4 regions of the Streptomyces sp. NPDC058665 genome follow, and region 4 is predicted to be linked to each of the others. Evidence: riboswitches for the same ligand, from Rfam matches in the RefSeq annotation. Region 4 holds a riboswitch; each other region holds the start of a gene.

Region 1 (7,016 bases), on a different contig from region 4:
CGATCCGCGGGTCGCCGGCCCGCCAGTCGGGCTCCCCGGTGAAGAAGCTGTAGAGCCTCACCATGTCGGGGTCGTCCAGCTCCTCGTGCTTCTTGGCGATCACGGCGTCGATCAGGTCCGGCACCTGCGCGGCGATCATGATCCAGGCATCCCGCTCCAGCTCGATGTACCGCTCCCCGACGCCGAGACCCCGCAACCGGTCGAGGTAGTACACGGCGCTCTGCGGGAGCGCCAGGTGCTCTCCGGCGGCGAGCCGGGCGAGCCGGCTGCGGGTGCCCCGCAGCCGCCGGATCTCGGCGCGCAGATCCTTGTCGATCTCCTGGACACCGCCGACGAACTCCTCCGGGCTGGCGTCGAGGAGTTCCTGCACCCTGGCCAGCGGCACGCCGGCGTCGGCCAGGGTGCGGATCAGGATCAGTCGCACGACCGCGGCGGCATCGTAGGTCCGGTACCCGGACCGGTCGCGCTCGGGCTCGGGCAGCAGCCCGATCTTGTGGTAGTGGCGTACCGCCCGCACCGTCACCCCGGCGTACGCCGCAAGCTGGCTGATGGTGAGCATGGGTCCCAGACTGCCTCAGGCGATCTTCCGGCGATAGGTGGCCATCGCGAAGACGTACGCCACGACGAGGATGCCGACGCACCAGGCGAGGGCGGTCCAGATGTCGTCGCCGACCGGCTGCCCCGTCAACAGAGCCCGGATCGTGTTGACGATCGACGTCACCGGCTGGTGCTCGGCGAACCAGCGCACCGGGCCGGGCATCGTCTTGGTGGGCACGAACGCCGAGCTGACGAACGGCAGGAAGATGAGCGGGTAGGCGAACGCGCCCGCCCCCTCGACCGACGACGCGGAGAGCCCGGGGATCACGGCGAGCCAGGTCAGCGCCAGGGTGAACAAGAGCAGGATGCCGGCGACCGCGAGCCATGCCGCCAGTCCCGCCCCCGAGCGGAAGCCCATGAGCAGCGCGACGCCCACGACGATCACGAGCGAGATCAGGTTGGCCATCAGAGAGGTGAAGACGTGTGCCCACAGCACACCCGACCGTGCGATCGGCATGGACTGGAATCGCTCGAAGATGCCGCTCTTCATGTCGGTGAACAGCCGGTAGGCGGTGTAGGAGATGCCCGATGCGATGGTGATGAGCAGGATGCCGGGCAGCATGTAGTTCACGTACGAAGCCGATCCTGTATCGATCGCGCCGCCGAATACGTAGACGAACATCAGCATCATGGCGACCGGCGTGATGACGGTCGTGATGATGGTGTCCACACTGCGGGTGACATGGCGGAGGGTCCGCCCCGTGAGAACGGCGGTGTCGGCGAAGAAGTACGAGGTCATCCTTGTCCCCCCTACTTCTTCGTGCCGGAGGCGTCGGTCTTGTCGCCGCCGGCGATGATCGCGAGGAAGATCTCCTCCAGGGTCGGCTGCTTCTCGACGTACTCGACCGTGGCGGGCGGGAAGAGCTGCTTCAGCTCGGCGAGGGTGCCGTTCACGATGATCCGACCCTGGTGAAGGATCGCGATCCGGTCGGCGAGCTGTTCGGCCTCGTCCAGGTACTGCGTGGTGAGCAGGACGGTCGTGCCGTACTCGGCGAGCTCCTTGACGGCGTGCCACACCTCGATACGCGCCTCGGGGTCGAGCCCGGCCGTCGGCTCGTCCAGGAAGATCACCGGCGGATTCCCGATGAGGCTCATCGCGATGTCCAGCCGACGGCGCATCCCGCCTGAATACGTGGACACCTGCCGCGTGCCGGCGTCGGTCAGCGAGAAGCGCCTCAGCAAGTCGTCCGCGATGGCGCCCGGGTCCTTGAGGTGGCGCAGCCTGGCGACGAGTACGAGGTTCTCCCGACCGCTGAGGATCTCGTCGACGGCCGCGAACTGCCCGGTAAGGCTGATGGACGCCCGCACATCCGCCGATTGCACGGCGACGTCGAAGCCATGGACGCCGGCTGTCCCCGCGTCGGCCTTCAGGAGCGTGGCGAGGATCCTCACGGTCGTGGTCTTGCCCGCCCCGTTGGAGCCGAGCAGGGCGAAGATGTCGCCCCGCGCCACGTCGAAGTCCACGCCGCGCAGCACTTCGAGCTTCCCGAACGACTTCTCCAGACCCCGCACGCGAATCGCCGGACCGGCGATCGATTGGGTCACCATGGTCATCTGCCTCCTTCGCGGAGCCTTCCGGTCGGCTGTGAGGAGGCTCCTGAAGGGAGGATGGAGGGTTGACCCAGCGTCAAGGTCAAGCCGGTCAGGCCGGGCGCACGCTGCCGTAGATCGGCATGTAGTAGATCGACTCCTCGCGGACGTTCGCGCCCGGTTTCGGCGCGTGGATCATCTTGCCGTCGCCCTTGTAGATGCCGACGTGGCTGATGTCGTCGTAGAAGAACACCAGGTCGCCGGGGAGCAGGTCCGCCGTGGCGACGCGCTTGCCGACATTCACCTGGTCCCAGGTCGTACGCGGCAGCTGCACGCCCGCCTCCTTCCAGGCGGCGGCCGTCAGCCCCGAGCAGTCGTACGAGCTGGGGCCGGTGGCGCCCCACACGTACGGCTTGCCGATCTGGGCGCGGGCGAAGGCGAGGACCTTCTCGGCCTTGGCCGCGTACGTACCGTCCGTGGTGCCGGAGCCGGTGCCGGTCCCCGTACCGGTGCCCGTGCCCGTGTCGCCGCCGGTCGCGGGCGCCTCCTCCTGCCGCGCCTCCTCCTGGCGCTTGCGCTCCGCGGCCTCCTCCTTGGCCTTCGCCTCGGCCTTGCGGCGCGCCTCCTGCTCCTTCTCCCGCTCCAGGGCGGCGAGCCGCGCCTTCTCCTCGGCCGTCAGCTCGGAGAGCAGCGACCGCGCCGCCGCGAGCTTGTTCTGGACCTTCTGCTTGCCCTCCTTGAGGGAGGCCTGCGACTCCGTCAGCGTCTCCAGGCTCTTCGTCGCCTTGGCGCGCTGCTTGGCCGCGGACCGCTGCTCCTTCTGGAAGTCCTCGACCGCCCCCTGCTGGCGCTCGGTCAGCCGGTCCATCAGCTGGGTCTGCTCGAAGTACGACTCGGGGCTGTCGGCGAACATCAGGGCGGCCGTCGGACCGACGGCGCCCGCGCGGTACTGCGCCGCGGCATACGTACCGAGGGCGCGCCGCGCCTCGTTCACCTTGTCGGCGCTCTTGGCGACGTCGTCCAGGACCCGGTCGACCGACTTGCGCTGGGTGTCGGTCGCTTCCTTCGCCTTGTTGTACTGCTGCGTCGCCGTACCGGCCTGCCGGTACAGGTCGTCGACCTTCTTCTGCACTTCTTCGATCGAGGGCTTGGGCTCGGCCGGCGCGGCGGTGGCGCTCTGCGTCGAGAGCAGCGTCACCGAGGCGAGGGCGGCCGTCGTGAAACCGACGGCGGGGGTGTTCGCCCGTATTCCGGTGCGAGCGCGCGTCTTACGATGCGATGCCAAGGCCGGCATCTCCTTCCGTGGACCGCCTACCGGGTTAGCTGTCGGGTTCGGGCGGAACGGAAGGCTGCCCTACGGGCCTGGTGAGCGGCCCGATTCACCCCGGTGGAACGTGGTGGGTCCCCGGTTCCGAACTCCCTTGCGGGAAGCCCGGATTCGGCGGAGGCCGTCCGCTCGGCGCCGATCACCGATGGAGTACGGACCACCTCGGCGTGCACGCTAGCCAATGCGTGGTGCCGCTGTGAAGGTTGATGGCCGATATGCCCGATACATTTTCGTGACCTTTCGCATAAACACCCTCGGAGACCCCCCTGAGGCCATCCCGGCGCCCCCGCCAAGTCATGTGGCAGTCCGCTGTCAGTGCGGCACCCTAGACTCAGGAAGCGATGAGCAGCCTCTTTGACGACAGCTTCCTGGCGGACCTCCAGCCCTCGGCCGAGGAGCCCCCGCCGCCACCCGAGGACACCGCTCCGGAACAGGTGCCCGACGATCTCTTCGGAGGGAAGTTCGACGTGCCCCCGCCCCGGGATCCGCACCACCGCGACGGCGCCCCGCGCACCGTCGTGGACCCGGCGGCGCTGCTCGAAGGGCTGAACGAGGAGCAGCGCGCCGCCGTCGTGCACACCGGATCGCCGCTGCTCATCGTGGCCGGCGCCGGCTCGGGCAAGACCCGTGTGCTGACCCACCGGATCGCGCATCTGCTGGGGACCCGCCGGGTGCATCCGGGCGAAATACTGGCGATCACGTTCACCAACAAGGCCGCCGGCGAGATGAAGGAGCGTGTCGAGCAGCTCGTCGGCCCGCGCGCCGCCGCCATGTGGGTGATGACGTTCCACAGTGCCTGCGTGCGGATCCTGCGCCGCGAGTCGAAGCGGCTCGGCTTCACGTCGTCGTTCTCGATCTACGACGCGGCCGACTCCAAGCGGCTCATGGCTCTGGTCTGCCGCGATCTGGACCTCGACCCCAAGCGGCACCCCCCGAAGTCCTTCAGCGCCAAGATCTCGAACCTGAAGAACGAGCTGATCGACGAGGAGACCTTCGCCGGTCAGGCGAGTGACCCCTTCGAGAAGACGCTGGCCGAGGCGTACCGGATGTACCAGGGGCGGCTGCGCGAGGCCAACGCCCTGGACTTCGACGACATCATCATGACGACGGTCCATCTGCTCCAGGCGTTCCCGGACGTCGCCGAGCACTACCGCCGCCGCTTCCGCCATGTCCTGGTGGACGAGTACCAGGACACCAACCACGCGCAGTACACCCTCGTACGTGAGCTGGTCGGCCCCTCGGGCGAGGGGCACGACCCGGCGGAGCTGTGCGTCGTCGGTGACGCGGACCAGTCCATCTACGCGTTCCGGGGCGCCACGATCCGCAACATCCTCCAGTTCGAGGAGGACTACCCGGACGCCACGACGATCCTGCTGGAGCAGAACTACCGCTCCACGCAGACGATCCTCAGCGCGGCCAACGCCGTCATCGAGCGCAACGAGAGCCGGCGGCCCAAGAATCTCTGGACGAACGCGGGAGCGGGCGCCCTGATCACGGGGTACGTGGCGGACACCGAGCACGACGAGGCACAGTTCGTCGCCGACGAGATCGACCGTATGACGGACGCGTCGGAGGCCAAGGCGGGCGACGTCGCCGTCTTCTACCGGACGAACGCGCAGTCACGTGTCTTCGAAGAGATCTTCATCCGCGTCGGCCTCCCGTACAAGGTCGTCGGCGGCGTGCGCTTCTACGAGCGCAAGGAGGTCCGCGATGTGCTGGCCTATCTGCGCGTGCTCGCCAACCCCGAGGACAGCGTCCCGCTGCGCCGGATCCTGAACGTGCCCAAGCGCGGCATCGGCGACCGCGCCGAGGCGATGATCGACGCGCTCTCGGCGCGGGAGAGGATCTCCTTCGCGCAGGCGCTGCGCCGGGTCGACGAGGCGTACGGCATGGCGGCCCGTTCGTCGAACGCCGTGAAGCGCTTCAACACGCTGATGGAGGAGTTGCGTACGGTCGTCGAGTCCGGCGCCGGTCCTGCGACGGTCCTGGAGGCCGTGCTCGAACGGACCGGCTATCTGGCGGAGTTGCAGGCGTCGACCGACCCGCAGGACGAGACGCGGATCGAGAACTTGCAGGAACTGGCCGCCGTGGCACTGGAGTTCGAGCAGGAGAGGGCCCAGGCGGCGGGGACGGACGCGACGGCGCCCGCCGCGGACGCGACGGCAGCAGACGAGCCCGCCCCGGATGCCCCGGCCCCGGACGCGCCCGCCGCGGGGACGTCCGGCACGCTCGCCGAGTTCCTGGAGCGGGTCGCGCTCGTCGCCGACTCCGACCAGATCCCCGACGAGGACGAGGAAGGCTCCGGTGTCATCACGCTGATGACGCTGCACACGGCGAAGGGGCTCGAATTCCCGGTCGTCTTCCTGACAGGCCTGGAGGACGGCGTCTTCCCGCACATGCGCGCGCTCGGCCAGGCGAAGGAGCTGGAGGAGGAGCGCAGGCTGGCGTACGTCGGCATCACGCGCGCCCGTGAGCGGCTCTATCTGACGCGGTCATCGATGCGCAGCGCGTGGGGCCAGCCTTCGTACAATCCGCCGTCCCGCTTCCTGGAGGAGATCCCGGGCGAGCATCTGGAGTGGAAGCGCACCGGGCCGATGGCCGCTCCGGCGGGACCGACGTCGGGGATCACGTCCTCGCTGTCCACCTCCCGCACCCGGTCGGGCCCGGCGGGCTTCGCCACACGGCGCGCGACCGAGAAGCCGGTCATCTCGCTCGCGGTGGGGGACCGGGTCACGCACGACCAGTTCGGCCTCGGGACGGTCGTCACGGTGACGGGGTCGGGCGCCGACGCGCAGGCGACGATCGACTTCGGGGACTCCAAGCCGAAGCGGCTGCTGCTGCGGTACGCGCCGGTCGACAAGCTGTAACGCGTAACGCGCGGGTGTGGGCGGGCGCGGAGACGCGCCCGCGCCCGGTCGGTCGTGGCGTCGGATGTCAGATGTTGAGGCCGTGGCCCCGGAGCCAGGGGAGCGGGTCGATCGCCGCGCCGCCGCCGGGCCGTACCTCGAAGTGCAGGTGCGGACCGGTGGAGTTGCCCGAGTTCCCGGAGTACGCGATCTCGTCACCGGCCTTGACCGAGCCGGAGCGGATCTTCGTGCTGCTGAGGTGGCAGTACCAGGTCTCGGTGCCGTCGGGGGCCGTGACGATCGCCATGTTGCCGTAGGCGCTGTTCCACTGCGTACGGACGGTGCCGTCCGTCGCCGCCATCACCGGCGTGCCGTACGCGACGGGGAAGTCGATGCCCGTGTGCATCGACATCCAGTTGACGCCGGCCTGGCCGTAGTACGCGCTGAGGGCGTGATTCGCCACGGGGATGGCGAACTTGGGGCGGGCGGCCTCGCGGGCCGCGGCCAGTTCCTCGCGCTTCTTCTTCTCCGCCGCCTGACGCTCTTTGAGGTCGATGCGCTCCTGGGTGCGGCTGGCGCGGTCCCCGAAGTCACGTGCGTCGGCGTCGAGAGCGGCGAGTTGGGTGTCGAGCTTGTTGTTGACCGCGGCCGGTTTGATCGCCGTCGCGTCCGACGCGGTGAGGGCGGTGGTCGAGTCGTCCTTGGTCTCGTCGGCG
Region 2 (7,016 bases), on a different contig from region 4:
TGACCCCGTCGGTCCCGACGACGAACTCGGTGGAGCCGCCTCCGATGTCCACGACCAGGTAGGGACGGTGCAGGTCGGTGCGGCCGGTCAGCTCCTTGGTGGCGCCCGTGAAGGAGAACTCCGCCTCCTGGTCTCCGGTGATCACCTCGGGTTCGACTCCGAGGATGTCGAGGATGCCGCGTACGAAGTCGTCGCGGTTCTCGGCGTCGCGGGAGGCGGAGGTGGCCACGAAGCGGATCCGGTCCACGCCGTGGCTCTTGATGATCTCCGCGTACTCGCGGCAGGCCGCGAAGGTGCGCTCCAGCGCGTCGGGGGCGAGCCGTCCCGTCCGGTCGACGTCCTGGCCGAGGCGCACGATCGTCATCCGGCGGTCGAGGTCGGTGAGTTCGCCGGTGGCGGGGTCGGCGTCCGCGACGAGGAGGCGGATGGAGTTCGTACCGCAGTCGACGGCCGCGACCCTGGTCATCGGGTGTCCTCTTCGGTGGCCGCCCTGGTGGCCGACTTGCTGCCGACGTCGTTTGTGAACGGGATCACACAGGGGCCCTTGCGCCACCACTCGGGCAGCATCGCCAGCGCCTCGTCCCCCAGCGGGTTCACCCCCGGACCCGCCGCCAGCGAATGGCCGACCAGCACGTGCAAACACTTCACCCGGTCCGGCATTCCGCCCGCGCTCGGGAAACCCGCCAGTACCTCGACGGCGTCGCGGCGCGCGATGTAGTCCTCGTGCGCCTTGCGGTACGCGGCGGCCAACTCCGGGTCGGTGGCGAGGCGTTCGGTCATCTCCTTCATGACACCGTTCGCCTCCAGCGTGCCGATGGCCGAGGCCGCGCGCGGGCAGGTCAGGTAGTAGAGCGTCGGGAACGGAGTACCGTCCGGCAGCCGCGGGGCGGTCTCCACCACGTCGGGCTGACCGCAGGGGCAGCGGTGCGCGATGGCGCGCAGACCGCGCGGGGGCCGGCCGAGCTGCTGCCTGAACGCGTCGACGTCCGCCTCGGTGGGTTCGGTGCGTTCGGTCTGCGGAGGGGGCGTTTGCATACCTGCGTCGGTTTCCTTGATGTCTGTCTGTCCGTCGGTGTCTGTCGGCCGGCCGATGCTTGTCTGCCGATACCTGTCGGCCGATGTCCGTCTGTGCGGCCGGGCCGCTACCGGTCCGTCCGGTCCGCCTTGTCGACGCCGTCCATGAGGTTGGAGTACCAGGGCCGGTCGCCCGCGCCCTGGTCGGGTCGGTGCTCCTCGGCCGCCCGGGGGTCGGCCATGATGTAGCCGGTCTCCCCCGGCATCACGTAATGCAGATGCTCGCGCGCCAGCCGCTGGACGTACGCGTCGTCCTGGAGGCGGGCCCTCTCGTCCCGCAGCTCCTCGACCCGCTTCGCGGCCTCGCGCGCCAGCTGCTCCTGCTCAGCGATCTCGCCGCGCTGGGACACGTACTGCCGCATCGGATAGGCGAGCGCCACGATCAGTGAGCAGACCACGAGAACCAGGAACGCGGCGCGTCCGGTGAGCCGGGAACGGCGGGCCTGCCTGCGGGTCTGCGAGCGGTAGACACGGGCGGCGGTCTGCTCGCCCAGAATCCTGATCTTGGTCGCGGTGGAGAACCGGTCCCGGTTCGCGGCCATGGTCCCGCCTCCCTCAGAGGCCCGGCGGACCCCGTTCCTCTGTACTGCCGTACTGCCTCTGTACGCGCGTACGTCCCCGGACACGGTACGGGACCGTGGCCGGGGACGGCCGTAGGACGGGCGGACCGGTGGCCGGTGGTCCCGGGGGTCAGTCCTTGAAACGCGGGAACGCGCTGCGGCCCGCGTACACCGCCGCGTCGTCGAGGATCTCCTCGATGCGCAGGAGCTGGTTGTACTTGGCGACGCGCTCGGAGCGGGCCGGGGCGCCGGTCTTGATCTGGCCGCAGTTGGTGGCGACGGCGAGGTCGGCGATCGTGACGTCCTCGGTCTCGCCGGAGCGGTGCGACATCATGCACTTGAAGCCGCTGCGCTGCGCCAGCTCGACGGCGTCCAGGGTCTCGGTCAGCGAACCGATCTGGTTGACCTTGACGAGCAGGGCGTTGGCCGAGCCCTCCTCGATGCCACGGGCCAGGCGCTCGGGGTTGGTGACGAAGAGGTCGTCGCCGACGATCTGGACCTTGGAGCCCAGCTTGTCGTTGAGGACCTTCCAGCCGGCCCAGTCGTCCTCGAAGAGCGGGTCCTCGATGGAGACCAGCGGGTACGAGGCGACGAGCTCCTCGTAGTACTCGGTCATCTCGGCGGCCGAGCGGGACTTGCCCTCGAACTCGTAGGAGCCGTCCTTGTAGAACTCGGAGGCCGCGACGTCGAGTGCGAGCGCGATGTCCTTGCCCGGGGCGTAGCCGGCTTCCTTGATGGCCACGAGGATGAGGTCGAGCGCGGCGCGGTTGGACTCCAGGTTCGGCGCGAAGCCGCCCTCGTCGCCGAGGCCCGTGGAGAGCCCCTTCTCCTTCAGGACCTTCTTCAGCGTGTGGTAGACCTCCGCGCCCCAGCGCAGGGCCTCGGAGAACGACTCGGCGCCGATCGGCGCGATCATGAACTCCTGGATGTCCACGTTGGAGTCGGCGTGCGACCCGCCGTTGAGGATGTTCATCATCGGAACGGGCAGCAGGTGCGCGTTCGGGCCCCCGAGGTACCGGAACAGCGGCAGGTCCGAGGCCTCGGAGGCGGCGTGCGCCACGGCCAGGGAGACACCGAGGATGGCGTTGGCGCCGAGCGAGGACTTGTCGGGGGTGGCGTCCAGGTCGAACATCGCCTGGTCGATCAGGCGCTGCTCGGTGGCGTCGTAGCCGACGAGCTCCGGGCCGATCTGCTCGATGACGGCGAGGACGGCCTTCTCGACGCCCTTGCCCTGGTAGCGGTTCTGGTCACCGTCGCGGAGCTCAAGGGCCTCGAACGCACCGGTGGACGCACCGGAGGGGACAGCAGCACGGCCGGTGCTGCCGTCGTCGAGGCCGACCTCGACCTCGACCGTTGGGTTGCCTCGGGAGTCAAGGATTTCCCGGGCTACGACGACGTCGATGGACGGCACGAGCATCTCCTTCTGGGATGTGACGCGTGGAGCAGGGCCTCATGGGTGCCGGGCCTCGTCGGCCTTGCGTTGGCCTTGCGGCATGAGCCTAACCGGCTCCCGGTCGGCGGTCGGCAGATGCCCGCCCGCTGGGACGAAAAGAGTCCGCGATGCCCGTTCGGACCCGAATGTCCAAGGGTTGGGTCGAGCCCTTCCGAAGCCCAAGGCCGGAGGCCGTCCGAAGCCCCCGGCCCGGCGCGTCCGGGGGGAGTGAGGCGCGCCGGGCCGGGGGTTCAAGGGGAAAGGGTCAGCTCAGGTGGAGCTGCTGACCCGGGAAGATCACGTCGGCGTCCTCGACGATGTCCTTGTTGAGCTTGAAGAGCTTCTTCCAGCCGCCTTCGACCTTCTTGGTCTCGGCGATCTTGGAGAGCGAGTCGCCGGGCTTGACCTTGTACTCGCCGTCGCCCTTCTTGACCGGGCCGCGCGTCTCGGTGCGCGAGGCGGGCTGCTCCTGCGTCGCACGCGGGGCGGACCGCTTCTCCGGAGCGGCCTGGGGGGCCTGCTCGGTCTGCTCGGGGGCGGCCTGCTGCTGACCGGAGTCCCCGGAGCCGGAGTCGGCCGAGCCCGCGTCGTTCGACGCGTTGGACAGACCCACGCCACAGCTCGGCCAGGCACCCTTGCCCTGGCCGGCCAGGACCTTCTCGGCGATCTGTATCTGCTGGGACTTCGAGGCCTGGTCGGCGCTGGAGGCGAACGCGGTGCCGCCGTACGCGGCCCAGGTGGAGGCGGAGAACTGAAGCCCGCCGAAGTAGCCGTTGCCGGTGTTGATCGACCAGTTGCCGCCGGACTCGCACTGGGCGACGGCGTCCCACTCGGAGGTGGTGGCCGCGGAGGCGGCGGTGGCGCCGATCAGCGGGACCGCGACGGCGGCACCGGTGATGCCGGCGAGCGTGGCGTAACGGACGGTCTTGGAGGGACGACGGTGCTTGCCCTTGCCGGACGCGCTGGAAAACAGCATGCGAGATCTCCTCACCGACGCCTGCGAGGTGAGCTGTCGGGTTCGGGCCAAGTGAGTTGCCCGGCCGTGCGACCCGGGAACGTCTGTACGTCCCCTCGCACACGGCTGCACCCCGAGCCGGCCGTATTGGCCGGCACTTACCTGGGTCCCCCGCTCCTGCCTTCGGCGCGTGAAGCGACGAGTACTCCCCCCGACCGACGGCAGGACTCGGCGTGACGGTCGACGGTGCCCGCGGTGCGAGCGGTTCAGACCGTAAACACAGACATCCCGGATGTTCAAAGAAGGAACATCCGGGATGATTCGCCCATCCCGCCCCGAGGAAACCTCTGTTTACGCAGGTCGGAACGGAAAGGGGGCGAGTTGCCGGGCAGACCGCATCAGTTGGGGCGAAGAGACGCTTGTCTCACTTGCCCAGATGCGGACATAGCCCGCTTAACTACCCCTGATTCGCGGTCAGATCGAGCTTCTGGCCCGGCAGGATGAGGTCCGCGTCGGAGCCCACGACCTCGCGGTTCGCCTGGTAGAGCGCGGCCCAGCCACCCTCCACCTTCGCCTCGTCGGCGATGGCCCACAGATTGTCGCCCGCACGGACGGTGTACGAGCCGTCCGCGACGTCGTCGGCGCGTGTCGAACTGTCACCCCGTGAGGCATGACGGCCGCTTTCGCGCTCTTCGTCCGTCTTGCCTTCCTCGCCGGCTTCGGCCTCCCCGGCGGGCTTGCCCGCCTCGGGGGCCGCCTCGCCGCGGTGCTTGCCCTTCCCCGCGTCGGCGGTGCTGGGCTCCGAGCTCGGCTCGGCGCCCTGCTCCTCGGCCTCGGACGCGGAGTCGCGGCCGAACTGCCCGGACGACGGGGTCGACTCGGGAGCGGGAGGCAGCTCGGCCGTCTCGCTCGGCTCGGGCTCCGGGGAGGTCTCCTGCTGCTGGGTGGACTCGCCGGAGGAACCGTTGCCCTGAGCCTTGTCCGCTTCACCGTCGGCGCCCGCGTCCGTGCCCGGCTCCGCCGTGAGCCCGGTGACCAGCGCGCAGGTCGGCCACGCGCTCGGCCCCTGCGCTTCGAGGATCTTCTCGGCGACGGCTATCTGCTGGCTGCGGCTGGCCTGGTCGGCGGTGGGGGCGTACGCCGTACCGCCGAAGTCGGCCCAGGTCTCCTGGGAGATCTGGAGGCCGCCGTAGTAGCCGTTGCCGAGGTCGGCGCTCCACATGCCGCCGCTCTCGCACTCGGCGACGCGGTCCCAGGTCGAGGCGTCCGCCGCACTGGCGCCGGTCGCGCCGAGCAGCGGGATGGCGATCGCCGAGCCTGTCACCCCTGCCGCGACGACAAGGGCGGGGGCCTGACGGGGCCGACGGTGCCGGCCGTTCCCGGAGCGCATGCGGTTGCCTTCCGTGAGACTGCTGGGACGTGAACCCCGGCGCGTGACTGCCGGGACGATCGTGAACGTAGCCGTACTCGAACGTCTGTCACAAGTCGATGCAGCGTAGATCACGTGAAAGTCACAGTGTTGACGATCCGTCAGTCACTCACCGCTGTGAACTGCACCGGGAGCGTACGCAGTCCACGCATGATGAGCCCCCCACGCCACCTCAAATCGGACGGTTCGACCGCTAGCCGCAAGTCGGGCAGGCGGGTCAGAAGGGTGGCGAGCGCGGTCTGCCCCTCAAGCCGGGCGAGGGGCGCGCCGAGGCAGTAGTGGATGCCGTGGCCGTATCCGAGGTGTTTGTTGTCACTCCGCGCCAGATCGAGCCGGTCCGGGTCGGCGAACCGCGCCGGGTCCCGGTCGGCGGCGGCGAGTACGACGAGGACGGGGTCACCGACCGCGACGCGCTGCCCGCCGAGTTCGACGGGTTCGGTGGCGTAGCGCCAGGTGGCGAGCTCCACCGGACCGTCGTAGCGGAGCAGTTCCTCGACGCCGGTCGCGAGGAGTTCCTTCTCGCCTGCGCGGAGGGAGCGTTGAAGGCGCTCGCGCTGATCGGGATGACGAAGCAGCGAGTACACGCCATTCCCGATGAGATTCACGGTTGTCTCGAACCCCGCGAAGAGAAGGATGAACGCCATCGCGGCGGCCTCGTTCTCGGTGAGGTGCTCGCCGTGGTCGCCGGCCCGGATCAAGCCGGAGATCAGGTCGTCTCCGGGGTCGTCCCGCTTACGGTGGATGAGCTCGGCGAGATACCCCCGCATCTTCTTGACGGACCGCGCGACCCCGCCCCGTGGCCCGCCGCCGTGCCGGATCATCATCCCGGCCCAGTCGCGGAAGTCGTCCTGGTCCTCGCGCGGGACGCCGAGCAGATCGCAGATCGCGTAGATGGGGAGCGGGAAGGCGAAGTCATGGATCAGGTCGGCCTCCCCCTTCGACGCGAATGAGTCGATCAGCCCGTCGGTCAACTCCTGTACCCGGGGTGCGAATTCGGCCACGCGCCGGGGAGTGAACGCCTGCGAAACCAGCCGCCGCAGACGGGTGTGATCGGGCGGATCGATGTTCAGCAGATGCGTCATCAACTCCGCACCGCGCTCCCCCGGGATGCCGGTCTTCCCCTTGGCGTGCGGCGACTCGGCGTGATGCACGGGATTCTTGGACAGCCGAGCATCGGCCAGAGCCTTCTTGGCATCCGCGTACCGCGTCACCAGCCACGCGTCGACCCCACTGGGCAGCCGCGTCCACCGCACGGGCGCGTGCTCGCGGAGCCAGGCGTAGGCGGGGTAGGGATCGGTGGCGAACTCCCAGGTGAAGAGGTCGGGAGCGGGGCTGGGCAAGTCGGACATGGAGGTGACAGTAACCGGCCTGATGCGGTGCCTACTCGGCGGCGTCGGTCGCGAGATCGTCGATCACCCGGGTGATCACGGCGCGAGCCGCCCGGCCGTACGAGGCGACCGTGGCCAGACTGTCAAAGACACCTTCGTACAGAGCTACTTCCTTCGGCTGCGCGAGGTTCAACTCGGCAGAGTAGGTCTCCACTACCACGCGCTCGCGGTCGAGAAT
Region 3 (7,016 bases), on a different contig from region 4:
CCCGAGTGCCTGCGGGTCGACGCGGCGCCGCTGCTGCTCGCCGCGTACAGCGACGAGGTCGGCCGCGGCCTCTTCGGCGCGACCGCCGAACTGACCCGCCTGGCCGGGTGGATGGCCTTCGACACCGGACAGCAGGAGGCCGCGCAGCGCTACTACATCCAGGCGCTGCGGCTCGCTCGCGCGGCGGCCGACGTGCCGCTCGGGGGCTACGTCCTGGCCTCCATGTCCCTCCAGGCGACCTACCGCGGCTTCGCCGACGAGGGAGTCGACCTCGCCCAGGCGGCGCTGGAGCGCAACAGGGGCCTCGCGACGGCCCGCACGATGAGTTTCTTCCGGCTGGTGGAGGCACGCGCGCACGCGAAGGCGAGCGACGCCGCGGCGGCCGGGGCCGCGCTGAAGGCCGCGGAGGGCTGGCTGGAGCGCTCGCGGCCGGGCGACGCGGATCCCAGCTGGCTGGGCTTCTACTCGTACGACCGCTTCGCCGCCGACGCCGCCGAGTGCTATCGCGATCTGAAGGCGCCGCGCCAGATGCGGCGCTTCACGGAGCAGGCGCTGTCCCGGCCGACGGAGGAGTTCGCGCGGTCGCACGGGCTGCGTCTGGTGGTGAGCGCGGTCGCGGAGCTGGAGTCGGGCAATCTGGACGCGGCGTGCGCGGCGGGGACCCGGGCCGTGGAGGTGGCGGGGCGGATCTCCTCGGCGCGCACCACGGAGTACGTACGGGACCTGCTGCACCGCCTTGAGCCGTACGGCGACGAGCCGAGGGTCGCGGAGCTGCGGGAGCGGGCGCGCCCGCTGCTGGTGGCGCCGGCGTAGCGGAGGGCGGGGGCTCCGGGGGGGGCGGTTCCGGAAGGGGCGGTTCCCTCACGGAGGCCGGAAGTTTCGCGATCTTGTGCCGGACCACTGCCCAAATGCTTGGTGAACGATGTAAGACACGCGTGGTACCCCGATGGTTTAAGGGCATTGTCAGTGGGCCAGTGCACTATCGGGTGGGAGGTTGCGCGGGTGAAGAACGACGGCTCGGGCCGCGTCGGCGGCCACGGTTACGGGCACAGCCACGGTTACGACTGCGACGTGCTGGTGATCGGTGGCGGCATCGTCGGTCTGTCGACGGCCTACGCCCTCACCCGGGCGGCGCCCGGCACCCGAGTGACGGTCCTGGAGAAGGAGCCCGGTCCCGCGCGGCACCAGACGGGGCACAACAGCGGGGTCATCCACAGCGGTGTGTACTACCGCCCCGGCTCCCTCAAGGCGCGGTACGCGATCAGGGGCGCCGCCGAGATGGTCAAGTTCTGCGCGGAGTACGGCATCGCGCACGAGGTGACCGGCAAGCTCATCGTCGCCACCGGCCGCGACGAGCTGCCCCGGCTGCACGCCCTGGTCCAGCGCGGCCGGGAGAACGGGATTCCGGTGCGGGAGCTGGGCCCGGTGCAGATCATGGAGTACGAGCCTGGGGTGCGCGGGCTGGCCGCGATCCACGTCGGTACGACGGGGGTGTGCGACTTCGTCGCCGTCGCGGCGCGGCTCGCCGACTCGGCGGAGGCGTCCGGCGCGTCCGTGCGGTACGGCATGGAGGTCACCGTCGTCGACCGGCGGGCGTGGGGTGTCGCCGTCCGTACGTCCTCCGGAGAGGTGGTCAGGGCCCGCGCCCTCGTCAACTGCGCGGGGCTCCAGTGCGACCGGGTGGCGCGGCTGACCGGTGACGACCCGGGCATGCGGATCGTCCCGTTCCGCGGCGAGTACTACGAACTGGCCCGGCCCGGTCTTGTCCGGGGCCTGGTCTATCCGGTGCCGGATCCGGCCTTTCCGTTCCTGGGGGTGCATCTGACGCGCGGTATCGACGGCGGTGTCCATGTGGGCCCGAACGCGGTGCCGGCGCTGGCCAGGGAGGGCTACTCCTGGTCGGCCGTGCGCCCCCGTGAGCTGGCGGGCACGCTCGGCTGGCCCGGCTCCTGGCGGATAGCGCGCAGACACTGGCGTTACGGCGCGGGCGAGCTGCGCCGTTCGCTGTCCAAGCGCGCCTTCGCCACCGCCGTACGGAGGCTGCTGCCCGAGGTGACGGACGCGGATCTGCGCCCGGCGGCGGCCGGGGTGCGCGCCCAGGCGGTGCTGCGGGACGGCACGCTGGCCGACGACTTCCTGATCCAGGAGGCACCGCGCGCGGTGCACGTGCTCAACGCCCCGTCGCCGGCGGCGACGGCCGCGCTGCCGATCGGCCGTGAGGTGGCGAGGCGGACGCTGACGATGCTGAAGGACACGGGTCCGTAGAATTGGGGGTCCTGCCCCATTCCGACGTGGCTGAGAAAACGTGTCCGAGACCCAGATGAACGTGAACAGCGACCGCGACGGCGCACGCGCCGACGACACCCACCCCTGGTCCCGGATGTTCCCCGGGGGCTCGGGACCGGCCGCCGACCCCGCCGGATCGCACTTCGAGCGCCGGATCCGCAGTTTCCAGCCGCGCCGCAGCCGGGTCACGACCGGCCAGGCGGAGGTCCTGCGGCGGCTGTGGCCGTCCTGGGGCCTGGACATCGACGGACAGCGGGTCCTCGACCTCGGCGCCCTGTTCGGCGGACTCCCGGTCGTCCTGGAGATCGGCTTCGGCATGGGCGAGGCGACCGCGCGGATGGCGGCCGACGATCCCGGCACCGGAATCCTCGCCGCCGACGTGCACACCCCCGGGCAGGGCAATCTGCTGCGGCTGGCCGAGCGCGGCGGGCTGTCCAACATCCGGGTGGCCAACGGCGACGCGATCATCCTGCTGCGGGAGATGCTGGCGCCCGAGTCGCTGGACGGGATACGTGTCTACTTCCCCGACCCGTGGCCCAAGACGCGCCACCACAAACGGCGGCTGATCCAGCCCGAGTTCCTCTCGCTGGCGGCGCCTGTGCTGAAGCCCGGTGCCGTACTGCACTGCGCGACGGACTGGGAGCCGTACGCCGAGCAGATGCTCGACGTGCTGAGCGCGCACCCGGCGTTCGAGAACACCGCCCCGGACGGCGGATACGCGCCACGGCCCGACTCCCGGCCGCTCACGCGGTTCGAGGGCCAGGGCATCGAAAAGGGCCATGCCGTACGGGACCTGGTCTTCCGCCGCGTCGCGGGCGACGGGGCGGCGGACGAAGAGAAGGCGGGCGGCGCGCTCGCCGGCTGACGGCAGGAACCGGCCGGACGGCGTCGCGCGCTGTCAGTGGCTCTCGTTAGGGTCAGTAGGTGTCCGAACCGCCCCGACCGCCCCCGTACGACCCACCGGTCCCCGAGCCGGCGATCCCCGCCGCCGAGCGGCAGCGGCAGCTCGGCGACATGTGGGCCGCCGTTCCTGAGCGCTCCCGCTGGCGCTACCGGCCGTACCGCGCGTTCTGGCGGCACCCGGCCGTGCGCGCGGGCGCCGTGATCATCCTGCTCGCGCTCTGCGGCCTGCTGCTCATGTCGCTCGTCCGGGAACAGACCGGCACCCAGGGCTTCCTGGTCGGCCTCGGGCTGGCGGTCCTGCCCGTGCCGCTGCTGATGGCGGCCTTCCGCTGGCTGGACCGGGTGGAGCCGGGCCCATGGCGGAATCTGCTGTTCTCCTTCGCCTGGGGCGCCTGCGCCGCCGCCCTCGTGGCGATCACGGCCAACTCCTTCGCGACCCAGTGGATAGCCACCGCCACCGCCGACCCCGCCGGCGCGGAGTCCCTGGGGGCCACGGTGATCGCGCCGATCGTCGAGGAGAGCGCGAAAGCCGCCGCGATCCTGCTGATCTTCCTCTTCCAGCGGCAGTCCTTCACCGGACTGGTCGACGGAGTCGTCGTCGCGGGCTTCACCGCGACCGGCTTCGCCTTCACCGAGAACATCCTGTATCTCGGCAGCGCGTACGGCGAGGACCAGCAGATCGGCAACTCGGGGCTGCCCGCCATGACCGCGGCGACCTTCTTCGTACGCGTGGTGATGTCGCCGTTCGCGCACCCGCTCTTCACGGTCCTGACGGGCATCGGCTTCGGCATCGCCGCCCTCGCCACCAGCCGCCGGCGCGTCCGCCGGTGGCTGATGCCGATCGTCGGCCTCGTGCTCGCCATGGGCACGCACGCGCTGTGGAACGGCTCGTCGTCGCTGTTCGGCCCGTACGGCTTCTACGCGGTGTACGCGGCCTTCATGGTCCCCGCCTTCGCCCTGCTCACCTGGCTGGCGATCTGGACGCGGCAGCGCGAACTGCGCATGGTTTCGACCGAGTTGCCCGCCTACGCGGCGGCGGGCTGGCTCGCCAAGACCGAGCCGCTCGCCCTGTCCTCGATGCGGGCGCGCTCGATGGCGCGCGATGTGGCGGGGCGCGCGTACGGGCCGAAGGCGGCCCGTACGGTCGGCGAGTACCAGGCGTTCGCGACCGCTCTGGCGTTCCTGCGCCACCGGGCCGGGCGCGGCACGGCGGGGCCCGACTTCGTCGAGCGCGAGCAGGAGTTGCTGCACCACATGTGGCAGCGCCGGGAAACGGCGTCGCCCGCGCTGACGTACGCGGCGCGGGCGACGGGGCGGGTGTGGTCTCCGCCGCCGTACATCGACTACGGCGGCTACAACCCGTACAGGAACTAGGGGGTGTCTTGCCGATCAGGCCGGATCAGGGCGTGAGTCCCTTGCCGCGCAGCCAGCTCATCGGGTCGATGCCGCTGCCGCCCGGGGTGTGCACCTCCAGGTGCAGGTGCGGGCCGGTGACGTTGCCGGTGGCTCCCACGCGTCCGATGGTCTCGCCGGTGGTGACCTTCTGGCCCGCCCCGACGGTCATCGAGGACAGGTGGGCGTACCAGATCTCCGTACCGTCTTCGAGCTCCAGCACCACGCGGTAGCCGTACGAGCCGGACCAGCCGGCCGACTTGACGGTCCCGCCGTGGACTGCCTTGGTGGGCGTGCCCGTGGGAGCGGCGAAGTCCAGGCCCGTGTGCTGGCCGGAGGACCACATGGAGCCGGCCTGGCCGAAGGTGGAGGTGAGCGTGTAGGAGGAGGTGGGGAGCGAGAAGCTGGCGGCCAGCTTCTCCAGGCGCTCCTGCTCGGCCTTGCGTTCGGCCTCTTCCTTCGCCTTGCGCTTCGCCTCGGCGGCCTTCTTCTCCGCGTCGGTCTGCTGCTTCTCGGCCTCCGCCGCCGCCTTCTCCGCGGCGGCCTTCTCGGCGCTCGCCTTCTGGGCGGCGTCGGCCTCGGCCTGCTGCTGCTCCGCCTGCTGGAGGATGCGGGCGCGCAGTGCCTCGCCGGAGTCGGTGGTGCCCTGCTGGGCGTCCGCGACGGTGAGGCCCGCCGTGGTCAGCGGGGAGGGCGTCTCGTCGGTCTTCTTGTCGCCGTCGGACATGAAAGACCCGACACCGGGAAGGGACTTGGCGTCGGGGAGATTGTCCGAGAGCGCGTCGGGAAGTGATATCGAGACCGGCGGCTTGTCCTGCGCGGAGGCGATGCCTCCGGCGCCGACAGCGGCGATGACACCCACTCCGAGGACCGTGGAGCTGCGGGCCAGCGCGTTGCGCTGCTTGGCGACACGGTGCTTGCCGCGTACGGGACGGATGGAGTCCGCGGTGGGATTCCACTCCTCCCAGTCCCTGGTGGCCTCGCCGTCGGCGAGATCGGTGCCGGCGAGCCGGCTCCCGGGGCCGAAATGGGCCGGGACGGAGGCTTCGGGAGCAGGCCTGTTGGACGCCACTGGGGCGCTCTCCTTTCCTTCCTTCTCGCCTACCGGGTTAGCTGACGGGTTCGGAGCAGGAAGGTCTCCTACGAGCGTTTCTCGCCGCACGAGGCAGCAAGAGGCGCCCGATTCACCCCAATTGGTGGTTCCCCGGTTTCCTTGCGGAATTCGGCGCGTGCGCACGGTGCCGTCTCTTTCGACGGCTGGGACAACCGCGCTGCGTTATCGAACGTTAATAGACGACGGGGGCTTATTCCAAGCTGTTCCCGGTGATCGTTAGCGAGCACGGCGGGGATCAACCGGGACACAAGCAGGCGCAATCGGGCGAGTTGATCGGCATTCGGACCGTGTGCGATCACACACTCGAACTGACGGTGCGTCAAATGTTATGCGGAGTGGTGCGCCTCAACTACGCAGCGTGGCGGGGGAGATGACATCACGGCACGACCGGCATCGTCCGGCGCCGCTCCGGCTGCCGCGGGGTGGGCCGGCTGATGGCCAGCAGCGCCATGTCGTCCGTCCTGCCGCCGCCGGTGTGCAGCCGTACGTCCCCGACGATCGCCTGCAGCAGATCGTCGGGACCGGGAAAGATCCGCCCCGCGAGCCGTCCGCCCGGGTCGTAGAAGACGCCCTCCGCGTTGCGCGCCTCGGAGAGCCCGTCCGTGTAGAGGAGCAGCGTCGCCCCTGGCCGGTACGGGACCTCCTCCGCGTGGTCCGGCCACGTCCCCAGCTCACCCATCCCGAGCGGCAGCGCCGGATCGGTGGGGGCCAGCACGGTCAGCGCGCCGTCGGGGCCGAGCAGCAGCGGCTCAGGGTGCCCGCGGTTCAGTACGCGCACTATGCCCTCGGTGTGGGGGACCTCGGCCAGTACGGCGGTGGTGAAGCCCTCGAACAGGTCGATCCCGCTGCGCCGCGTGCCTTCGCGCGCCAGCGCACGCTCCAGCCGCCGCGCGACCCCTTCGAGCGTCGTCTCCTGCTCGGCGGCCTCCCGGAAGGCGCCGATGATGACGGCCACGGTCTCGACCGCGCCCATGCCCTTGCCGCGTACGTCGCCGACCACCACCCGTACCCCGTACTCCGTGTCCTGGACGGCGAACAGGTCGCCGCCGATGTACGCGCCCTCCTCGGCGGCCTCGTAACGCGCGGCGACGTGCAGCCCGCCGATCCGGGCCTCGGGTGTCGGCAGGACAGCGCGCTGGGCGGCCTCGGCGATCACCCGTGCGGAAGCCAGGCGTTCACCGCTGCGGCGTACGACACCGTTGATGGCCAGCGCGAGGACGGAGACGGTGAAGACGGTCAGCGAGTCGGTGATCGTGTCGACCCCGCTCGATGAGCTGCCGAAGTAACGCAGTCCGATGACGGCGCCGACGGAAAGGAGGCC
Region 4 (7,016 bases):
GCGCGAGGAGATCCGCGAGGAGGTCCCGGCGCGCGCGCTGATGGCCGCCTACCGGCTGCCGCAGGACGGCACCCGCGAGTCCGACGCCGCCGATCTGGCGCTCACCGTCCTCGGCGGCGGCGAGTCCTCCCGTCTCCACAACCGCCTGGTGCGCCGTGACCGTACGGCCGTGTCGGCGGGATTCGGACTGCTGCGCCTGGCCGGCGCGCCCTCGCTGGGCTGGCTGGACGTGAAGACCTCCGGTGGCGTCGAGGTGCCCCAGATCGAGGCCGCGGTCGACGAGGAGCTGGCCCGGTTCGCGGCCGATGGCCCCACGGACGAGGAAATGGAGCGCGCCCAGGCCCAGTTGGAGCGCGAATGGCTCGACCGGCTCGGTACGGTCGCGGGCCGCGCGGACGAACTGTGCAGGTTCGCGGTGCTGTTCGGCGACCCGCAGCTGGCACTGACCGCCGTCCAGCGGGTGCTGGAGGTCACGGCCGACGAGGTGCGCGCGGTGGCCGAGGCCCGGCTGCGCCCGGACAACAGGGCGGTGCTGGTCTACGAGCCGGTCACCTCCGACGACGAGGACGCCGCCGCCGACGAGACCACCGACGAGCACGAGGGGGCGGACCAGTGACCGACGCTGCCGTGACCATGGAGTTCCACCCGCAGCCGACCGCGGGAGAGGCCAGGCCCTGGGCGTTCCCCGCCCCCGAGCGCGGCGCGCTGCCCAACGGCCTGACGGTGCTGCGCTGTCACCGCCCCGGCCAGCAGGTCGTGGCCGTCGAGATCTCCCTCGCCGCCCCGCTGGAGGCCGAGCCCGACGGCCTGGACGGCGTGGCCACGATCATGGCCCGCGCCCTGTCCGAGGGCACCGACAAGCACACCGCCGAGGAGTTCGCCGCCGAGCTGGAGCGCTGCGGCGCCACGCTGGACGCGCACGCCGACCACCCCGGTGTACGGGTCTCGCTGGAGGTCCCGGTCTCCCGGCTGCCCAAGGCGCTCGGCCTGCTCGCCGACGCCCTGCGCGCGCCGCTGTTCTCCGAGAGCGAGGTCGGCCGGCTCGTCACGAACAGGCTGGACGAGATCCCGCACGAGCAGGCCAACCCGGCCCGCCGCGCGGCGAAGCAGCTCTCCAGAGAGCTGTTCCCGGAGACCTCGCGCATGTCGCGCCCGCGCCAGGGCACCGAGGAGACCGTCGGACGCATCGACGCCAAGGGCGTCCGGGCCTTCTACGAGGCGCATGTCCGCCCCGCCACCGCCACCGCGGTGATCGTCGGCGACCTCACCGGTGTCGACCTCGACGCCCTGCTCGCCGAGACCCTCGGCGACTGGACGGGCGACACCTCCGAGCCGCGCCCCGTGCCGCCGGTGACGGCCGACGACACCGGCCGTGTCGTGATCGTGGACCGGCCCGGAGCCGTACAGACCCAGCTCCTGATCGGCCGCGTCGGCCCCGACCGGCACGACCGCGTCTGGCCGGCCCAGGTGCTCGGCACGTACTGCCTGGGCGGCACGCTCACCTCCCGGCTCGACCGGGTGCTGCGGGAGGAGAAGGGCTACACGTACGGCGTGCGGGCCTTCGCGCAGGTGCTGCGCTCCGACCCGGAGGGCACGGGCGCCTCCATGCTCGCCATCAGCGGGTCTGTGGACACCGAGTCGACCGGGCCCGCGCTGGACGACCTGTGGAAGGTCCTGCGTACGCTCGCGGCCGAAGGCCTGACGGACGCCGAGCGTGAGACGGCCGTACAGAATCTGGTCGGGGTCGCGCCGCTGAAGTACGAGACGGCCGCGTCCGTCGCGGACACGCTCGCCGACCAGGTCGAACAGCACCTGCCGGACGACTTCCAGGCGCGGCTGTACGCGCGCCTGGCCGAGACCGGCACGGTCGAGGCGACGGCCGCCGTCGTCAGCGCCTTCCCGGGCGACCGGCTCGTCACGGTGCTCGTCGGGGACGCCTCGGTGATCCGGGAGCCGGTCGAGGCGCTGGACATCGGCGAGGTGAAGGTCGTCACCGGCTGACGGCACGATCCCGTACGGGAATCAGGACAAAGGGAACCCCGGTGACGAACTTGTCGCCGGGGTTCCCTTATTTGTCCGTATTTATGGGTGGGTTGCCCGAATGCCCTGTGGCGTGCGCTACAAAACGGGCTGTCCGTTTGGTGATTGAAAGATGAACGCCTAGCGTCGGTCCGGCTGTTCGTCAGAGCCCGCCGCGTCCGCGGCACCGGACAGCCATCGCCGAGTCCCCGTCAGGCGCGAGCCTGGGGAGCCGGGGACCCAACCTGTCCCTGGGGTGAATCGGGCGCCCTTCGCCATGCGCGGAGGACCCCCGTAGGAGACCTTCCTGCTCCGAACCCGTCAGCCAGGCCCTGCCCGGTAGGCGAGAAGGAAGGAAAGGACCAGCCACCTCAATGGCGTTCACCCGTGCCACCGGGAAGCACCGTGCCCGGAACCGAATGACGCGCAGAGGTGCGAACTTCGCCGGAGCCGCGTCCCTCACCGCGGCCGGTGTCATCGGCACCCTCGCATCCCCGGCGCTCGCCGCCGACGCGGAGGCGACCCTCGCCCAGGAGGCCGTCCCCGAGGCCCCGCCCCGTGCCATCGTCATCGACGACTCGCTCGCCGCGAAGATCGACGCCCAGGCCGACGCGCAGCGGGCGGCAGCCGAAGAGGCCGCGGAAGCGAAGGCGGAGGCCAAGGCCGCCGCGCGCGCCAAGGCCGAGGCGAAGCGCAAGGCGGAGGCCCGCGCCAAGGAACTCCGCGCCGCCAAGGAGCGCGCGGCACGGGCCGCCGAGCGCGAGCGCCTCAACTCCTACCGGCTCCCGGTCGCCGGCTCCTCGCTCACCACCGGCTACAGGACCGGCGGCGCGCTCTGGTCCTCCGGCAGCCACTCCGGCGTCGACTTCCGTGCCGCGTCCGGCACTTCGGTCGTGGCCGTCGGCGCGGGCACCGTCGTCGAGGCCGGCTGGGGCGGCGCGTACGGGAACAACATCGTCATCCGTATGAACGACGGCACGTACACCCAGTACGGACACCTCTCGTCCATAGGCGTCTCCATCGGCCAGAGCGTCGCCCCGGGGCAGCAGATCGCCCTCTCCGGCTCGACCGGCAACTCCAGCGGCCCGCACCTGCACTTCGAGGCGCGGACGACCGCGGAGTACGGCTCCGACATCGACCCGGTCGCGTATCTGCGCTCCCACGGCGTGAACGTCTAGTCACCACGCGACGAAGGCCCCGGCATCCTGCCGGGGCCTTCGCCATACGTGCCAGGAACGTGCGCTCGCGCTTCAGACGGTCTCGGGCAGCTCGTCCAGACCCTCGGCGACCAGCTTCGCCAGCCGGTCCAGCGCGATCTCCGCACCGTCCGCGTCGGAGAACAGGACGATCTCGTCGCCGCCCTGCGCGCCCAGCCCCAGCACGGCGAGCATCGACACCGCGTTGACCGGGCTGCCGTCGGCCTTGGCGATGGTAAGCGGAACGCCGGAAGCCGTGGCGGCCCGGACGAAGATGGAGGCGGGACGGGCGTGCAGGCCCTCGGCCCAGCCGACATTGACGCGGCGCTCAGCCATGGTGTTGCCCTTCAAGTCACAGTTGTTGTCTAGACCAGTGTCTCATGTGCCCCGGAACGGCCCGGTGCGGCACCCCCAGCCTGCCCCGGCCGGGTAACCGCCGCTACCCATGTGCGCGCCGTAGGCTCGTGTCATGACGCCGCCGTCGCAGCACGCGTACCCCGCTCACTGGGAAGCAGACGTGGTGCTGCGCGACGGGGGCACGGCCCGCGTCCGCCCCATCACCACCCACGACGCCGAGCGGCTGGTCAACTTCTACGAGCAGGTGTCCGACGAGTCGAAGTACTACCGCTTCTTCGCGCCCTACCCCCGGCTCTCCGACAAGGACGTCTACCGGTTCACCCACCACGACTACGTGGACCGGGTGGGCCTCGCGGTGACCGTCCACGGCGAGTTCGTCGCGACCGTCCGCTACGACCGCGTCGACAGCGACGGCAGGGCCGCGTCGGCCCCCGCCGACGAGGCGGAGGTCGCCTTCCTCGTCCAGGACGCGCATCAGGGGCGCGGCATCGCCTCCGCGCTCCTCGAACACATCGCCGCCGTGGCTCGCGAGCGCGGTATCCGGCGCTTCGCGGCGGAGGTGCTGCCCGCCAACAGCAAGATGATCAAGGTGTTCCGGGACGCCGGGTTCACCCAGAAACGCAGCTTCGAGGACGGCGCGGTCCGTCTCGTCCTCGACCTCGAACCGACCGCCGAGTCGCTCGCCGTCCAGCGCGGCCGTGAGCAGCGCGCCGAGGCCCGCTCCGTGCGACGGCTCCTCGGCCCGTCGTCGGTGGCCGTCGTCGGCGCCGGGCGCACCGCGGGCGGCGTCGGGCGAGCCGTGCTGCGCAATCTCCTGGACGGGGGTTTCACCGGGCGCGTGTACGCGGTGAACGTGGCTCTGCCCCCGGAACTCACCGAGATCGACGGCGTCCCGGCCGTCTGCTCCCTGGCGGAGATCGAGGAGCCCGTCGACCTCGCGGTCGTCGCCGTCCCCGCCGAACGCGTGCCCGACGTCGTCGCCGACTGCGGCGAACACGGCGTCCAGGGACTGGTCGTCCTGTCCGCCGGTTACGGCGAGAGCGGGCCCGAAGGACTGGAGCGGCAGCGCGAACTGGTGCGGCAGGCGCGTTCGTACGGGATGCGGGTCATCGGGCCCAACGCGTTCGGGATCATCAACACCTCGCCGCCCGTCCGCCTCAACGCCTCGCTCGCGCCTGAGTCGCCCGACCGGGGGCGGATCGGCCTCTTCACCCAGTCGGGCGCGATCGGTATCGCCCTGCTCGCGGGGCTGGTCCGGCGCGGCGCGGGCCTGTCCACCTTCATCTCGGCGGGCAACCGCGCGGACGTCTCGGGCAACGACTTCCTCCAGTACTGGCACGACGACCCGGACACCGACGTCGTCCTGCTGTATCTCGAATCCATCGGCAACCCACGGAAGTTCACACGGCTGGCCAGGCGTACGGGGGCGGCGAAGCCCGTCGTCGTCGCGAAGGGCGCGCGGCACAGCGGCAGCGCGCCGCCGGGGCACGCGGTGCCGGTCGGCACGATCCCGGACGCCACGGTCTCGGCGCTGCTCAGCCAGGCGGGGGTGATCCGCGTGGACACCGTCACGGAGCTGGTGGACGCCGGCGTCCTGCTCGCGTCCCAGCCTCTGCCGCGGGGACCGCACGTGGCGATCCTCGGCAACTCTGAGTCGCTGGGCCTCCTCACGTACGACGCCTGCCTGACGGAGGGCCTGCGCCCGCTGCCCCCGCTCGACCTCACGACATCGGCGCGCCCGGAGGACTTCCGTACGGCGCTGGCCTCGGCGCTGGCGGACCCGGGCTGCGACGCGGTCGTCGTCACGGCGATCCCCTGGGTCGGGGAGGGCGGCGCGATGGAGTCGGGCGACGGCGAGGTCCTGGCGGCGGCGCTGCGCGAGGCGGCGTCGGCGTCCCCGGCGAAGCCGGTGGCCGTGGTCCATGTGGAGATCGGCGGCCTGGCGAAGGCGCTCTCGGCGGCCACCACGACGGCCCCCAGCCCGGGACCGATGCCGGGTCCGGGCGGCGGGTCTCAGCCCGAGCCGGTGCCCGTACCGGAGCCTCAGCCCGAGCCCGAGCCCGCACCGGGCCCGGAGCCGGCGCCCGCGGACGACGCGTCCGCCCGCCCCGCCGTCCGCCCCGTTCCGGTGCCCGGCACCGTCACCCGGCCGCGCCCGCCAGCCCCCGACGACGACCCCGCGCGGGAGACCGCCCCGGGCGATGACACCGCCCCCGGCCGGATCCCCGCCTACCCGGCCGCCGAGCGCGCCGTACGCGCGCTCAGCCAGGCCTTCACCTACGGGCAGTGGCGAAGGAAGGCCGCCGAACCCGGCAAGGTGCCCGAGTACGACGACATCGACGAGAGCGGGGCCGCCGCGCTCATCGACCGGCTGCTCGGCGACGCGTCCTCCACCGACCCGCTCGGTACGTGCCTCGGCGACGACGACACCCGCGAACTGCTCGGGCGGTACGGGATCGCCGTACGCCCCACCCTGCCCGCGCCCACCCCCGACGACGCCGTTGAGGCGGCGGCCCGGCTCGGCTACCCCGTCGCGCTCAAGACCACCGCGCCGCATCTGCGCCACCGGGCCGACCTCGGCGGCGTACGGCTCGACCTCGCCGACGAGGCGCGGCTGCGGGCGGCGTACGGCGAACTCACCGAACTGCTCGGGGAGCCCGCCGAGCTGCGGCCCGTCGTCCAGCCGATGGCACCGCGCGGTGTGGACACCGTCGTGAGCGCGGTCATCGACCCGGCCGCGGGCGCGGTGCTCTCGTTCGGGCTGGCGGGAGTGGCCTCCGAGCTGCTCGGCGATCTGGCCCACCGGCTCGTGCCCGTCACCGACCGTGAGGCCGCCGAACTGCTCCGGTCCATCCGGACGGCGCCGCTCCTCTTCGGCTGGCGGGGCTCGGCGCCCGTCGACACCGCCGCACTCGAAGAGCTGCTGCTCCGGGTGTCCCGGCTCGTCGACGCCCACCCGGAGATCGTCTCCGTCGCACTCGAACCGGTGGTGGTCGCGTCGCACGGCCTCACCGTGCTCGGCGCGAGCGTCCGCCTCGCCCCGCCCCCGTCCCGCGACGACCTCGGCCCCCGCCGCCTGCCCAGCTACTGAGCAGGTCCGCACGGTCCTGGCCACGCATCGCGCCCCCGTAGGATGGGGCACATGGCGAAGACCGGTACGACGACCCAGGGGCTGCGCACGGCGATCGAGCGCAGCGGCTACTACCCGGCTCTCGTGGCCGAAGCGGTGGAGGCCGCTGTCGGAGGCGAACCCATCGCCTCATTCCTTGTCCACCAGGAGACGACGTTCGACTCCAACGAGGTCCGCCGGCATGTCACCGTCCTCGTCCTGACCGCCCACCGCTTCATCGTCAGCCACACCGACGAGCAGGCGGCCGACACCAGTTCACCGACGCCGTACGCCACCACCTCGACCGAGTCGGTCAAGCTCGACCGGATCTCGTC

What was found. Region 4 has a riboswitch for cyclic di-AMP ahead of ACFWV8_RS22660 (M23 family metallopeptidase). Riboswitches for the same ligand answer to the same signal wherever they lie in the genome.
Positions count from the first base shown of each region.
Region 1: linked by a shared signal. The riboswitch ahead of ACFWV8_RS27115 (NlpC/P60 family protein) and the one ahead of ACFWV8_RS22660 (M23 family metallopeptidase) in region 4 are both predicted to bind cyclic di-AMP.
Region 2: linked by a shared signal. The riboswitch ahead of ACFWV8_RS01935 (transglycosylase family protein) and the one ahead of ACFWV8_RS22660 (M23 family metallopeptidase) in region 4 are both predicted to bind cyclic di-AMP.
Region 3: linked by a shared signal. The riboswitch ahead of ACFWV8_RS28205 (M23 family metallopeptidase) and the one ahead of ACFWV8_RS22660 (M23 family metallopeptidase) in region 4 are both predicted to bind cyclic di-AMP.

Region 1 is NZ_JBHXRX010000048.1:16,681-23,696, reverse strand. Features, by position in the region: gene ACFWV8_RS27130 (MerR family transcriptional regulator) at 1-559, opposite strand, end outside; gene ACFWV8_RS27125 (ABC transporter permease) at 575-1,336, opposite strand; gene ACFWV8_RS27120 (ABC transporter ATP-binding protein) at 1,348-2,145, opposite strand; gene ACFWV8_RS27115 (NlpC/P60 family protein) at 2,240-3,421, opposite strand; cyclic di-AMP (ydaO/yuaA leader) riboswitch at 3,420-3,581, opposite strand; gene ACFWV8_RS27110 (ATP-dependent DNA helicase) at 3,796-6,321, shown strand; gene ACFWV8_RS27105 (peptidoglycan DD-metalloendopeptidase family protein) at 6,389-7,016, opposite strand, start outside.
Region 2 is NZ_JBHXRX010000002.1:115,281-122,296, reverse strand. Features, by position in the region: gene ACFWV8_RS01955 (exopolyphosphatase) at 1-466, opposite strand, end outside; gene ACFWV8_RS01950 (DUF501 domain-containing protein) at 463-1,035, opposite strand; gene ACFWV8_RS01945 (septum formation initiator family protein) at 1,143-1,616, opposite strand; gene eno (phosphopyruvate hydratase) at 1,765-3,051, opposite strand; gene ACFWV8_RS01935 (transglycosylase family protein) at 3,332-4,042, opposite strand; cyclic di-AMP (ydaO/yuaA leader) riboswitch at 4,046-4,220, opposite strand; gene ACFWV8_RS01930 (transglycosylase family protein) at 4,479-5,411, opposite strand; gene ACFWV8_RS01925 (cytochrome P450) at 5,552-6,799, opposite strand; gene ACFWV8_RS01920 (DUF5753 domain-containing protein) at 6,831-7,016, opposite strand, start outside.
Region 3 is NZ_JBHXRX010000052.1:12,821-19,836, forward strand. Features, by position in the region: gene ACFWV8_RS28185 (sporulation protein) at 1-813, shown strand, start outside; gene lhgO (L-2-hydroxyglutarate oxidase) at 1,003-2,265, shown strand; gene trmB (tRNA (guanosine(46)-N7)-methyltransferase TrmB) at 2,381-3,151, shown strand; gene ACFWV8_RS28200 (PrsW family intramembrane metalloprotease) at 3,301-4,563, shown strand; gene ACFWV8_RS28205 (M23 family metallopeptidase) at 4,589-5,653, opposite strand; cyclic di-AMP (ydaO/yuaA leader) riboswitch at 5,665-5,819, opposite strand; gene ACFWV8_RS28210 (PP2C family protein-serine/threonine phosphatase) at 6,072-7,016, opposite strand, start outside.
Region 4 is NZ_JBHXRX010000034.1:64,552-71,567, forward strand. Features, by position in the region: gene ACFWV8_RS22650 (pitrilysin family protein) at 1-616, shown strand, start outside; gene ACFWV8_RS22655 (M16 family metallopeptidase) at 634-2,001, shown strand; cyclic di-AMP (ydaO/yuaA leader) riboswitch at 2,209-2,379, shown strand; gene ACFWV8_RS22660 (M23 family metallopeptidase) at 2,394-3,197, shown strand; gene ACFWV8_RS22665 (HPr family phosphocarrier protein) at 3,270-3,551, opposite strand; gene ACFWV8_RS22670 (GNAT family N-acetyltransferase) at 3,685-6,663, shown strand; gene ACFWV8_RS22675 (DUF5998 family protein) at 6,715-7,016, shown strand, end outside.